Regions from separate parts of the Paenibacillus sp. FSL R5-0766 genome, predicted to be linked through region 1. Evidence: predicted binding sites of a transcription regulator. Region 1 holds the regulator's gene; each other region holds the start of a gene.

What was found. Region 1 encodes LexA, which represses DNA repair genes until DNA is damaged. Its sites were predicted from a motif close to CGAACATATGTTCG; they were not measured.
Region 2: a site for LexA is predicted at 2,106-2,119, ahead of recA (recombinase RecA). Genes of this name have one in related genera too.
Region 3: a site for LexA is predicted at 3,477-3,490, ahead of addB (helicase-exonuclease AddAB subunit AddB). Genes of this name have one in related genera too.

What each region holds. Positions count from the first base shown of each region.
Region 1 is NZ_CP150227.1:4,142,117-4,146,803, reverse strand. Features, by position in the region: gene MKY66_RS17795 (hypothetical protein) at 438-917, opposite strand; gene MKY66_RS17790 (aldehyde dehydrogenase) at 1,514-2,815, shown strand; gene lexA (transcriptional repressor LexA) at 2,913-3,539, opposite strand; gene MKY66_RS17780 (LysM peptidoglycan-binding domain-containing protein) at 3,845-4,222, shown strand; gene MKY66_RS17775 (DUF896 domain-containing protein) at 4,318-4,527, shown strand; gene MKY66_RS17770 (hypothetical protein) at 4,653-4,687, shown strand, end outside.
Region 2 is NZ_CP150227.1:2,532,198-2,536,884, forward strand. Features, by position in the region: gene pgsA (CDP-diacylglycerol--glycerol-3-phosphate 3-phosphatidyltransferase) at 1-581, shown strand, start outside; gene MKY66_RS11485 (competence/damage-inducible protein A) at 689-1,945, shown strand; gene recA (recombinase RecA) at 2,189-3,253, shown strand; gene MKY66_RS11495 (regulatory protein RecX) at 3,533-4,270, shown strand; gene rny (ribonuclease Y) at 4,581-4,687, shown strand, end outside.
Region 3 is NZ_CP150227.1:4,870,675-4,875,361, forward strand. Features, by position in the region: gene addB (helicase-exonuclease AddAB subunit AddB) at 1-3,412, opposite strand, end outside; gene MKY66_RS21140 (class I SAM-dependent rRNA methyltransferase) at 3,645-4,687, opposite strand, start outside.

The DNA of each region.
Region 1 (4,687 bases):
TTTGTGGACAATTCTCAACATACTTAATCAAAAACCAAATTACCCACAAAAGTTCACTATTTGTGCTAAATAAATGAGCAAAAATAGTTATTAACAAGATCATCAAAGAGATTTTACAGAGTAATTTACTCTGTAATTGAAAAACTAGGAGTGCTACTACTATATCGCTAAATGTAGATAATTTTTATAAGTGATATATTTCCAGGCGTTTAGAAATAGAATAAGGCCTTATCAGGTCTTAGCTGACAGGGCCTTATTTTCATTTAATCAGACTTTTCTTAACAATGTCGAATATCATCTGATGGTAGACTTTGTTATAAAATGCCCATTTCGGATTTCATAGCTATCCATATCCCAGTTTGATGAACGATGACTTATTTATATAGGTTTGAGCTGGAAAATGCTCTTTCAGGCTGGGCTTCACAATCCGATCTTCATTACATTTTACTGTCAATCTGAAATTTGAAAGAATCGTAACCCGTAAGATCATCCATTGAGTAAAACTCAACCGTTTTGCTTTCACCTTTTCCCAGGAAGTCAACCGTACCGTCTGCTGTACCGATTTGTTTTCCGTCTTTGTCGTTAATGGTCGCTTTTAGCAAAGCAACTTCGAATTCTTTATCAGTGTTTTCAATAGAGGCTGTTAAAGACCACATCCCATTATCATCTTTCACGGACACTTCTGATATTTTTAAACCATCAAGTTCATATTCGATTGCTTCACCTGTTTCTGCTACTTCCTCTTGCTTAGTTTCTTCTTTTGCCTGCTCAGTGTCTTCTAATACAGGCGTTTCTACTAGATCTGTTTCAGTTGATTTCACTGGCGCTGTATTGGCTGTTTTTTCTGTCTCACTTCCACATGCTGTTATTGCTATAGTCAGCATTAAAGCTGACAATAAAAGTGATGCTTTTTTCAAGATGATTCCTCCAATATATGTATTCTGCATATAGTCTATCAGACCAAGGTATATTTTTCTATGTAAATGAGTGGATAAGGAAAAGCTAATACATGTGGAGTCGCAACTAGAAGGGGATAGCCTCTCATAAACCTTAATAAAGGTCATTGTATCAGTCAGTCTGTCCTAGATGGTCGCGAACTTCTAACTTCTTGCGGCACCTTGTCTTTAGGCATCTCAGTTGTTCTTATCAGGCAACGGCTGAACATTCAGTCATTTCTCCTTAGGCATTCATCCTTTTACTCAGATATTAGAATACCTGCTACGATAATAGATGTTTTCCATGAGACTGTTGAGTTTAAAGCCAGAACTCACCTACTATCGCAGTAAGCTGATACTGTCTATAGAATGAAAGACTTACATAGCACCCTCATAAGGCAACTTGATAGCCACGAATAGAAAGGAATACTAGCTTTCACTCTTTCAAAATTCCAACCATCGTTCAAATACATACAAATGGATGTTTCATTTGTATGTTGAAAGTTTCATATAGAAGAGGTATACTTTAATTGAATTTTGAACAATTAAATTTTTAATAATTAATTGGAGATGTTAATATGGATCAGGCAAAACAACTTGTGACAGAACAACGTACATTTTTTTATACAGGACAAACTAAAAAAATCGAGTATCGGATTAATGCGCTTCAACAGCTTAGAAAGGGAATTGAAAAGTTTCAGCAACGGATTCAAGACGCACTTCGGGCGGATCTGAACAAATCTGAGGCGGAAGCTTACGGTTCCGAGATTCGCGTTGTTCTGGGTGAACTGGATTTTGCATTAGAACACCTGCAGGAATGGGCTGCACCAAAACAAGTCCCAACCAATTCGGCTATGCCGGATGGGGTGAGTACCATTTACCCTGAACCATACGGAGTGGCTCTTATTATTGCACCTTGGAACTATCCTTTCCAACTGGCCTTTGGTCCACTGATTGGAGCAATTGCAGCCGGTAACTGTGCAGTTATCAAGCCTTCTGAATTAACACCAGCCGTATCTCGTCTGACGTATGATCTGATTCAGGAGATCTTCCCTCAGGAGTATATTGCGGTTATGGAAGGCGAAGTTGAGGCTAGCACAGCATTGTTGAAAGAGAAGTTTGATTATATTTTCTTCACAGGCAGCACAGGTGTTGGTCGCATTGTTATGAAGGCAGCTGCGGAGCACTTGACTCCTGTAACTCTTGAGTTGGGTGGTAAGAGTCCTGCTATTGTCCATAGTGATGCAGATCTGAAGCTGGTGGCCCAACGTATTGTTCGTGGTAAATTCCTGAATGCGGGGCAAACATGCGTTGCTCCGGATTATTTGCTTGTACATGAACAAGTTCATGACGAATTGATCAATCTGATTGGCGCAGAGATCAAAGATAAATTTGGGGATGATGTGTTACAGAACGCTGATTTTCCGCATATTGTTAACGCGCGTAACTTTGATCGGTTGTCGAAGTTCCTTACAGATGGGAAAACGCTGATAGGTGGACGGTCTGTGTGTGAGCAGTTGCTGATTGAGCCAACTGTACTTGGGGATGTGAACTGGGAATCGGCTGTCATGCAAGAAGAAATCTTCGGTCCGATTCTTCCTGTATTTACGTACAGTGACCTGAATCCTATGCTGGATGAGATTGTTCGCCGGCCAAAACCATTGGCGCTATATCTCTTCACACAGGATGAGCAACTGCAGGATCAGGTTCTGAATCAAGTATCCTTCGGTGGGGGATGTATTAATGACACACTTTCTCATATGACTTCACACTATCTCCCGTTTGGTGGTGTAGGAGAGAGCGGTATGGGCTCATATCACGGACAACAGAGCTTTGATGTGTTCTCGCATCACAAGAGTGTTCTGAAACGCAGTGAATAATTGGCCGCAAAAAAACATGAAAAAAAGAGGTTGTCCTGTTGATCAGGACAACCTCTTTCGTATTTCATTACATCTAGTTTGTTACTCAAGTTAAATATTAATGAATATCTCGGAAAAGGCCAATGACTTTACCCAGAATACTAACATGTTTCAAACGTAAAGGTTCGAAGGTCGCATTCTCCGGTTGAAGGCGAATATGATCTTTCTCTTTATAGAACGTTTTCACTGTAGCTTCATCGTCTTCAGTCATTGCAACGACGATATCACCGTTATCAGCAGTTTGCTGTTGACGGACAATAACGTAATCTCCATTAACGATTCCAGCTTCCACCATACTATCTCCGACTACTGAAAGCATAAACACTTTTTGTTCGCCTACATAATGTGTAGGAAGAGGGAAGTAGTCTTCAATGTTCTCGGTTGCAGTGATTGGAACCCCGGCTGTAACTTTACCAACGACAGGAATACGTGCAACGCTATGAGCAAATTGATGAGAATGCTCAGATTCTTCCTGGCTCAAAAGCTCAATGGCTCTTGGCTTGGTAGGGTCGCGTCGGATCAAACCTTTTTTCTCCAAACGATCCAAATGTCCATGTACTGTTGAGCTGGAAGCTAGTCCAACCGCTTCACCAATTTCCCGTACGGAAGGAGGATACCCCTTCAACCGGACTTCATTTCGTATAAACTCCAGAATAGCCTGCTGCCTGCTGGATATCTTCGACATACCGTATCAACCCCATTTTAGTAACGTTTGGGAAAATTATAACATAGAACCTCCGTTCGTACAAACATAAGTTCTAAATAAAATAGCATTAAATCAGTGTTTTTTAACTTTTAGAACAGCATCTGTCCAAAATCCAGAGCATAATACTGCAAATGTGCAAATGCTTTGCAAAAGAACTTCATATATGATATATCTCCCTTCGAAAAATAAGCGAACAATTGTTCTAAAAATCTATTGAACAAAACAAGTGTTCGTGTTATATTGATTTCAACAGATAGGAACAAACGTTTGGAGGCGGGTATTTAATGAGATATTCTACTTATCAAAGCATTTATGAACCGATGAATTCGGAACTGGTGAAGTCTAACATAGGGAACTACAAGAAGGTTTTAGCGCGTTTCAAGATTTCTTCATGGATGTTAAAGGTAGCCATTACCTCTATGATTATATTTATTGGATGCAGCACCGTTTTAACTGTATTTGCCGGCAATGAGAATGATGTTCTGCCTGGAGGAAAGATAGCTGTTTCACAAGGGGAAACATTATGGAGTATTTCTTTGGAACATAAACCGACGAATATGGATACACGTATTTATATAGAAGCAATTAAGAAAGTGAATCAACTTCATACAACTTCCATCCAAGTGGGACAAGTACTAGCTCTACCGCAATTTGCAGAATAAAATGCACATCAATGAGTGTTAGCGCGTGTCAGCTTGACAAGTAGCCTTTATAATGGCAAAGTTAATATGACTTTGTATTTTTGGAGGGGACAAGCTTGGATATAGATAGTCTGGTAGCACGCATTAACGAATTGGCTCGTAAGCAAAAGTCCACTGGATTGTCGGAGGAAGAACTTGCTGAACGTGCCGAGCTAAGAGAGATTTATTTGAGCAATATTCGCAGTAATTTCAGACAACAACTGGATACCATTGAGATTGTTGATGAGGAGAATGACAAAGGCCACCAAGGCAAACTCAAACACTAACGAAACCTAATGATATCATTATGATATTTAGGTTTCTTCCTGTTATTTTGAGTGTGCAATTTATAGGGGGAAATGTTGGTTTACAGTTATGTAAGCCGATACAAAGACACATAAGGGGGATTCTCATGTCGCGTTCGTTCGAGAGAACGGTTAAGAAAAA
Region 2 (4,687 bases), 1.6 Mb from region 1:
TACCCAACCGGATTACGCTTGCACGAATTTGCTTAATCCCTTTTTTGATGGTGTTCCTGCTCGTGGATTTTCCATTTTATCCAGAGCCGTTGCAGCTTGGAAGCTTTTCGCTTCCGTATAATCAACTGATTGCTGCTGTTATTTTTATCATCGCCGCAAGCACAGATGGAATTGACGGATACCTTGCGCGGAAAAATAACATGGTTACCAATCTGGGGAAACTGCTCGATCCACTCGCAGACAAGCTGCTGGTTACTGCAGTTTTGATCTCGCTTGTGGAGATGGGCAAGCTGGATTCCTGGATTGCAGTTGTGATTATTAGTCGTGAATTTGCAGTTACCGGCTTGCGTCAAATTGCATTGCTGGATGGTTCGGTTGTTGCCGCCAGTGCTTGGGGCAAGCTGAAGACTGTAGTGCAGATTGTGGCGATTGTGCTGTTGCTGTTGAACAATTTCCCGTTTTCATACACGGGTATTCACGTTGATATTATCGCGGTATGGGCAGCAGCGCTTATTACCATCTGGTCGGGTATCGATTACTTTATCAAAAACAAAAACCTGCTTCATTTTACAAAAGCATAATGGTTTGTTCTTAAATGGGTAATCATGAAGGAAGCATTGGGTCAGGGGCAATAGGAAATTATCCTATTGCCCTTTGATCACTCACCACGTGTACAGGAGGATGCTCAATGAAGGCAGAAATCATTGCAGTTGGCACAGAGCTACTGCTTGGACAAATCGTCAATACCAATGCCAGATACCTATCCCGTGAATTGGCTGCGATGGGGATCGATGTATATTTCCAAACGGTGGTTGGGGATAACCTGAACCGGCTTAGTGAAGCTATTCGCATTGCGCAGAGCCGTGCAGACGTTATTTTATTTTCCGGTGGCATCGGACCTACCCAAGATGATCTGACCAAGGATGCGCTCGCAGCTGTTCTTAACCGGAAACTGCATACAGATCGAATGGCAATGGACAAAATTGAGAGCTTTTTCAGAGATCGTAATGTGGACATGACAGAGAATAACCGACGTCAGGCGATCGTTATTGATGGCGGAACACCTCTGGCCAACGAAACAGGCCTTGCGGCTGGAAATGCGATTTCTGACAATGACAAATATTATGTTGTGATGCCTGGACCACCTAAAGAGTTGATTCCAATGTTTGAACAGGAAGTCAAACCTTGGCTGTTCCAGCATGTACTCACTGAAGAGATGCCGATCTATTCCCGAATGCTGAAATTCGCAGGTATTGGTGAATCTGCTCTGGAAGATCGACTTCTGGATCTGATTGACGCGCAGACAGACCCTACGATTGCTCCTTACGCGAGTGAAGGCGAAGTTACGGTACGTGTCTCCACAAAGGCTGCGAGTGAGGGAGAGGCGAAGCTGAAGCTGGATGCGATGGAGGTTCAGATTCGGGAGCGTTTGACAGAACATCTCTACGCGAACGAGGATGTGCCTATAGAGTACACGATTGTAACCATGATGTCTGACATGGGGCTGACGCTGAGCGCTGCTGAGAGCTGTACAGGAGGGCTTGTCATGCAAAGTCTGACCTCTGTACCCGGAAGTGCATCAATGCTCAAAGGTGGAATTGTTTGTTACTCCAATGAAATTAAAGAAAAGCTGCTGAATGTGCCTCATGATTATCTGGAAGGTGAAGATGCACCTGGGGCGGTAAGCCCTGAGGTTGCAAAAGTGCTTGCTGAGCAGATCCGCATGATTGGCGATGCTGATTTTGGCTTGGCTGTTACCGGTGTAGCTGGACCGGGATATTCGGAACGCAAACCACCCGGACTTGTCTTCATCGCTCTTGCTGAACGTGGAAAAGAGACGGAAATTCATGAGCTGCGTATTAATGGTAATCGCGAGACGGTTCGCATTCGTTCAGCCAAAGCGATTCTCTATCGCTTATGGCAAAAACTTGTGGCGATGGATTGATTAGTTAATCGCTTCGATTGCATTTACAGTTCCAAGCAAGTATAATTAAGGAAGACGGAAGAACCGTAGAATTAGGCTTTACAGCCTTGTTTACGGTTCTTTTTTCTGTTTAATGGAAAGTTTCCTTGAGGAAGAGGCGCCTCGGCCTTTACAAAAAAAACGAATGTATGTTCGAAAAAAAGCTTGGCAAACGTGTTAAAACAAGGTATCATTATCTTATAAACAGTAAAGGGTGTGAGCTTATTGTCAGACCGTCGTGCCGCGCTTGATATGGCGCTCCGTCAAATAGAGAAGCAATTTGGTAAAGGATCCATCATGAAACTGGGTGAGTCCACTCATATGAATGTGGAAATTATTCCCAGCGGTTCCTTGGCTTTGGATATTGCATTAGGAACAGGCGGCTTGCCTAAAGGCCGTATTGTTGAAATATATGGACCTGAATCCTCTGGTAAAACAACCGTAGCATTGCATGCTATCGCTGAAGTACAAAGAGCGGGTGGACAAGCTGCATTTATCGATGCCGAGCATGCTCTTGACCCACAATACGCAAGCAAACTTGGTGTTAATATTGATGAATTGCTTCTGTCTCAGCCAGATACGGGTGAGCAAGGGCTGGAAATTGCAGAAGCTCTTGTTCGCAGTGGTGCAGTAGATATCGTCGTTATTGACTCTGTAGCCGCATTGGTTCCAAAAGCAGAGATTGAAGGCGAAATGGGTGATTCACACGTTGGTTTGCAAGCGCGTTTGATGTCTCAGGCGCTGCGTAAACTGTCTGGTGCAATCAGCAAATCCAAAACAATCGCAATCTTCATTAACCAGCTTCGTGAGAAAGTCGGCGTTATGTTTGGTAACCCGGAAACAACACCTGGTGGTCGTGCTCTGAAGTTTTATTCTACAGTACGTCTGGATGTGCGTCGTATTGAGAGTATCAAATCAGGCAATGACATGATTGGTAATCGTACTCGTATTAAAGTTGTGAAAAACAAAGTGGCACCTCCGTTTAAACAAGCGGAAGTGGATATCATGTATGGCGAGGGTATCTCGAGAGAAGGTAGTATCATTGACATTGGTACAGAGCTGGACATCGTTAATAAAAGTGGTGCATGGTACTCCTACGAAGGCGAGCGTTTAGGACAAGGCCGTGAGAACGCAAAGCAGTTCATGAAAGAGCATAAAGATATTGCTGACATCATTGAACAAAAAATTCGTGTAGCCAGTAACTTGGTTACTGCAGTTCCTGCGCCAACTAGTGAAGAGCAACAAAAAGAAGCAGCAGAAGAACAAGAATTGTTTGAAATCAACGAGTAATCTCTCGAAACCTCCTTGTAGGGAGGGATCCTGAGGGTGTTCCCCACTGGACTCCGTAAACTTATCTGATTGAGCTTGGATCAATCTGGATAATGGATTGTAGTGTGGGAGTACTCGTGCTAACAGCCCCTGTCCCAATGGACAGGGGCTGTTAGCACGCTAACTGTGGAGTAAAGGCCGGGCAGAGTTCCCGGTCTTTTGTGTTATTGGTGTTCTTTGTCTATGTGAAGGTGTGCTTGGCGTAGTCAGAATGAAAATGTTATGAAAGGGGAGACCAGAATGGATCAACATGACGAGGATTTATATGAAGAAGCAGAACAGGACGGCCTATCCCAATTTCCGGACAACGAAGAACTTATTATTACACGTGTAGAACGAACGAAGAGCAGGCAAGCTCGTTATCGAATCACTTTTGGCATCCACTCCATTACGGTTCTTGAAGATGTGATGATTAAATACAGGATGACTCAAGGTAATACGTTTATGAAGAAGGATCTGGAGGAAATCATTGTAGCTGACGAGCGACAGCGGACGTATGCACAGTCTCTGCGTTTTTTGGAGCATAAACCGCGCACACGCCATGAATTAAGTCAGAAACTTCGTCAGAAGGAGTTTGCTGCACCTTTGATTGAAGAGGCGCTGGATCGGCTTGAGCGGGAGAACCTGGTGGATGACGATCTATTTGCGAAGGAATGGACAAGACAGCGTATGGAGGGCAAGCGGAAGGGAAAACTGTGGATAAGGCAAGAGCTGCGGCAAAAGGGCATTGCCAATGATCTCATTGTTGAGGCACTAGAAGGGATCAGTACAGATGCGGAATTTGAGACTGCCTTGAGTGCAGGACGCAAAAAATGGAATCAGGTCAAAGGGGACGTCAAAGAGAAGAAAAATAAAACGCTTCCCTTCCTAATGAGACGTGGTTTTTCAATGGATATGGTGCGCCGGGTCGTGAATTGTTTAATTGAAGAAGATGAGGCTGGGGACCCTGAAGATGACGAAGCGTTGTTATGGGATTAGCAGACTAGAGTCTCTATACTGCATTCTCTTGACAATTTCTTTCGTCAAATACTAAAATGGACATGAGTCTGTAAGAAATGGACAACCCTTTTTCCTTCCAAAAAAGCGGTTTCGGTTTCTTAAGATTTATACCATTCTTAATTATGGGTTCGCTGGAAACAGTGAATAGTACGTGGAAACATGTACATGTGAAATGAAAATCGGCGGGGGATCGCCGTGAGTATTCGTTATTCCCAAACATATGTAAGGTTTGAAAACTGCAAATTGACCCAAGGAATGCCTTGGAGGAACCAACGAGGAGGTGAACAGTATGGAAATTGCAATCACGATCGCTCTCGTTGCAGCCGCGCTATTCATTGGGTTCGGAGTAGGATATTTTATTCGCAAATCTCTTGCAGAGGCTAAAATCTCTAGTGC
Region 3 (4,687 bases), 730 kb from region 1:
TATTCTCATCAAACTGACAAACAGGCTTATACGGACAGAACGTACACGCCACTTCCTGCTGAATGCGATAAGGCTCAATAGCCACATCCCCATCCGTAATCCGGGTACCAATCTGACGGATATTACTGCGAACCGAAGCAAGCAGCGTATCCCATTGCTCTGGCGTAGCTACAGCGGCGCTGCTATAAAAGCTTCCGTCCGCCTTAAGGGCAACTGGAATAATCGCTGAATACCCCTTATCCAGGGTGTTATCCATTTGAGCGATTGCGTCCCGATCCGCCAGCAGCAAACCTTTCATTTTGAACCGTTTCAGCAGTTCTTGTCCTGCCTGCTCCGATGTCATGCCGTTTGCGGATTGCAACAGCGGGTTATGCACATGGAAATACAACGTTCCTCCCGGCATCGCCGTTTCCCCAAGCCATTCTTCGGCAGCACTAAGCAGCACCTCCAGATAGGTGAGCATCTGCAATGACAGACCATAGTACACTTCATGTAACTTGAGGTCCGTCTGGCTTGATTTATAGTCAATGACACGCAAAAGCAGACCATTCTCGCCTTCTGCCACATCCACACGGTCAATCCGACCCACGATCTCCATCACACATCCGTTCTCCAGTTCAAAACGTAGTGGCGGCAGTGTTTTATCCGGTCCAAAATCAAGTTCCAGCCCAATCGGTTCAAAACTTCCACGTCTGGACTGTTCACCGAGAATAACGGATGCCCGGCTAACAATGTCCTTCAATTTGCGGAAAATATAACCGTATCGCTTGGTGCTTAGCAAAATCTCCCCTTGCAGCTGTGGTGCAATCTGCTCCACCGTTTGCTCGGCTTCCTGACGACATTGGTCTGGAGTCAAGCTGCCCCAACTACGATTTTCTTCACGCAACCGCATAGCCAGCTGGCTTAGTGCAGCATGAAACAGCTGTCCGATATCAGGAGCCTGAAGGCGGTATAATTGCCGTTCTTTGAGACGCAGCCCGTGCGAAGCAAAATGGGAGAACGGACAAGCAACGAACCGCTCCATTCGCGAGACACTCGTCCTCACCTCTGTACCATACAGTCTGCGACTGGTAGCTGTACGTAGTGGCAATGCCCGATTACGATAAAAGATCGATCCCATCAACCGCTCCAGCTGAGGTCTGCTTGTCTCTCGAGATACATGCCAATTGTAGACCGCCCACCACATTTCAGGGATGTCTTCTCCACGGCGCCATTTGCGCAATTGTCCAATGAGCGCAGACAGACTCTGACCTGGATGGGTGACATAGGACCAATGCGCTTCTTCCGAGTTCGCAACCGGTGGTTGAGCGAGTAATGGCTGTTCTTGGAGACCAAACATTTTCCGTGCATGGCGGACAATCTCGGAAGGAAGCAGTGCTTTCCCCTCATCATCAGCAACCGGGTAACTCAGCCACAACTGGCTGCTTGCCGCTGTAAGTGCCGTATAGATCAGGAAACGTTCATCCAGCATCTGTCTTGTTGCTCCTGGTCCAAGCGCCACGCCTCTTTCTGTCAGTAACGCTCTTTCCAGTTCCGTTAATACGCCATCATCCTGAGGTACGGCAGGTAATTCACCATCAACGGCGCCAAGGATAAATACGTATTTGATGTCCTGAAGGCGTGTACGGTCCATGGAACCAACCAATACCTGATCAAGTGCTGGTGGTACCAGACCCAGCTTCAGTTCCGTCAATCCGGTCTCAATCATCCCGGCAAACAGCGTGATATCCAGCCGTTCATTCCCCATCATATCAACCATCTGATCCAATAAATCCAGCACAGCTCCCCACATCTGCCGATGTTCTCTCGACCGTTCGGGGTCACCTTGAGCCTTAGCTTCAGCAGACATGTTCTCCAGCTTCCATGGGATCTCAGCATCTTCCAGCAATCTGTATAGTGCCTCGCACTGGGCTTTGGCTGTCTTTGCCTTTTTCATTCGTTTCTCAAAAACACCCAAGGAATCTGTAATGACCGTTCGGCAGCTCTCCATTAGAGAAAGCATCTGGTCCCGTCCTCGACTACGGCCATCCTGACCGTTGTCTTCCAGCGACAGGCTTGGTACATACTTCCATGGTTTGCCATCAGTCCAGCGATACCCGTGAATACCACAAGCCAGTACATAATTCTCAAGCTGGTCCATATCTTCACGAGTGATGGAACCATCACGCGGAAGTAGCAGATCCGTTTTGACACAGCGAAATACATCCTCGTAACGCCAGTGGCGCCGAACAATATCCAGTGCAGAACGGATAAACTCGGACAATGGATGATGAAGTTCATTTCTTCTGCGGTCCAGAAAGACGGGTACGCCATAATCCCTGAATAGAGGTTCAGCTATATCAGCGTAGGTATCCAACTGCCGGACAAGTACTGCCATATCCCGGTAACGCGCACCTTCGTTTTGTGCCAGGCGCCGCATCTCACGCAGTGCCCCCTCCATCTCAGCTCGTCGGTTTTCCGCTGCAACCAGTCGGATTCCGGAATCAAGGCCTTCACTTTTCCAACGAATTCGCCGGTCGAAACCAGCCTCCAGATGAGCAAGTCCCGGACGATCTTTGTATCTCGGTGGAATCTCCGAATCTAGCACGGTTATATCACTCGGTATACCCAGTTCGTCAGCCATCCCTTTCAGGCGCGCATAGGCACTCGCTGTGGGATAGAACAGTTCCAGTTCTCCAGGCAGTGCGCCGTGATCATAAGGACGATCCAGTGTCAGTGCAATCGTCACGGAAGAGGACTGCAACATCAGCCGACCGATCACACTCATCTCCTGTGGCGTGAATCCCTGAAAGCCATCAATCCAGATCTGGGCATCCTGCAGCAATGCACTTTCCGACAAACGATCTGTCAGCTCAGTCAACGTGTCTTCATCATCAATATATAAATGGGTCAGTTCCTGTTCATAGTCACGATATATCAGATTCAAGTCATGCAACTTGTCCTCCAGAATCGGCGAAGTGGATGAGGTATTCCCTCCAGACAGCCCTTCTTCCAGCAATGATGGATCAACTTCATAACGTTTAAATTCACTATATAAGTCATTTAATTCACCTATAAAACCCAGCTGGCTGCCGGATGCACCAAACAACTTCAATTCTTCCTTACGGCGCTGGATGACCTTGTAGAGCAGCATCTTTTTGCCTTCGGCTCCGATCGGAATACGAGCAGAACCACCTGCTTCCTGCATTACACGATAGGCTAAACGGCGAAAGCCGAGCACTTCTGCACGCATGGTACCTTTAATTGCTCCAGAAGACACCAATGCCTGCTCTGTGCGAAAGGAACTCTGTTCCGGAACGAGTAAAATCAAAGGTTTACCTTGCGGTTCTTGTTGAAGCAGGGTTGTAATTTCCCGGGTAATCAGCGAGCTTTTGCCGCTGCCTGCCCGGCCAATAACAAAACGAACGGACATGTCTAATCCTCCAAACTACACGTACAAGATTTTAATTCCCAGTATAACATATCTGACTTGGTTCGGAACATACGTTTGCCACTATCCGGTAAAAACGGAGATCATCTCCGTTAACACAGCCAAACAGCAAAAAGCCCGCAGCTACCACACTGTGGACTTTTTGCCAAAAGTATCATTCATTTAAAATTCACTTTATCTCACGAGAGATTAAAAAAAGTGAAACCAGACTCTTCTAATTCTTTTTACTACGCACTTCGAAAATAGCAAATTTCAGGTAATGTCCTTCATCCACGCCTAAAATTTGCGGGTGGTCCTTACCTGCTGCCTTCCAGTCAATTAGACGCAGCACTTTGCCTGCATCTTCCGCTGCATCCGCAATCGTATCCAGGAAAAGGTCAGGACGCATGTGATACGAACAGCTGGCTGTCACCAGATATCCGCCCTCATTAACCAGTTTCATTCCTTGCAGGTTGATATCCTTATATCCACGGCATGCACCTTTGACTGCTGATTTCGTTTTGGCAAATGCAGGAGGATCAAGGATGACGACATCAAATGTTTTACCGCCAGCTGCCAGCGCTTTGGATGTATCTACTTTCTGTTCGCCTGCACGTGCACGTACGGTACGTTCATCCAGCCCTTTCACTTGTTCACGCAAGTACTGGAATGCATCAGCAACTACGAACTCAACACGGTCGGTAAAACCGTTCAGCTCCACATTTGTTCGTGCACTCTCAATGGCATGCTCCGAAATATCAAGACAAGTCACTTTTTTGGCTCCATACTTGCAAGCATTCAACGTGAAACTGCCTGTGTGTGAGAAGCACTCCAGCACAGTGGCACCATCCCAATAAGGGAATGTAACTACTTTACCGCTTTTATTCACAGGCAAGAGCTGCTCTGTGCCATCCTGCTCAGTCGTTTGTAGTGTGATTCCACTCTTGTAGCCCCAACCCTTCATGAGCGGTTCGATGGCTGCACGATTCTCGCGTTGGTCGAAGAAGTAACCTGTCTTCTGTCCTTCCACGATATCCACTTTAATGAGTAGTCCATTTTCTGTAACGGTGACATGTCGTGGGCACTCTCCGTACAGTGGACCCTTGGTCTGCTCCAAACCTTCCAGTTCACGAATTGAGACATCACTGCGCTCATATATGCCTTCTGGCTGCATTACTTCAATGAGTGCCTGTACGATGGCTTCACGGCAATGATCCATGCCAAGTGTAAGCAACTGTACAACGAGGACGCTGCCAAATCGATCAACGATCAATCCTG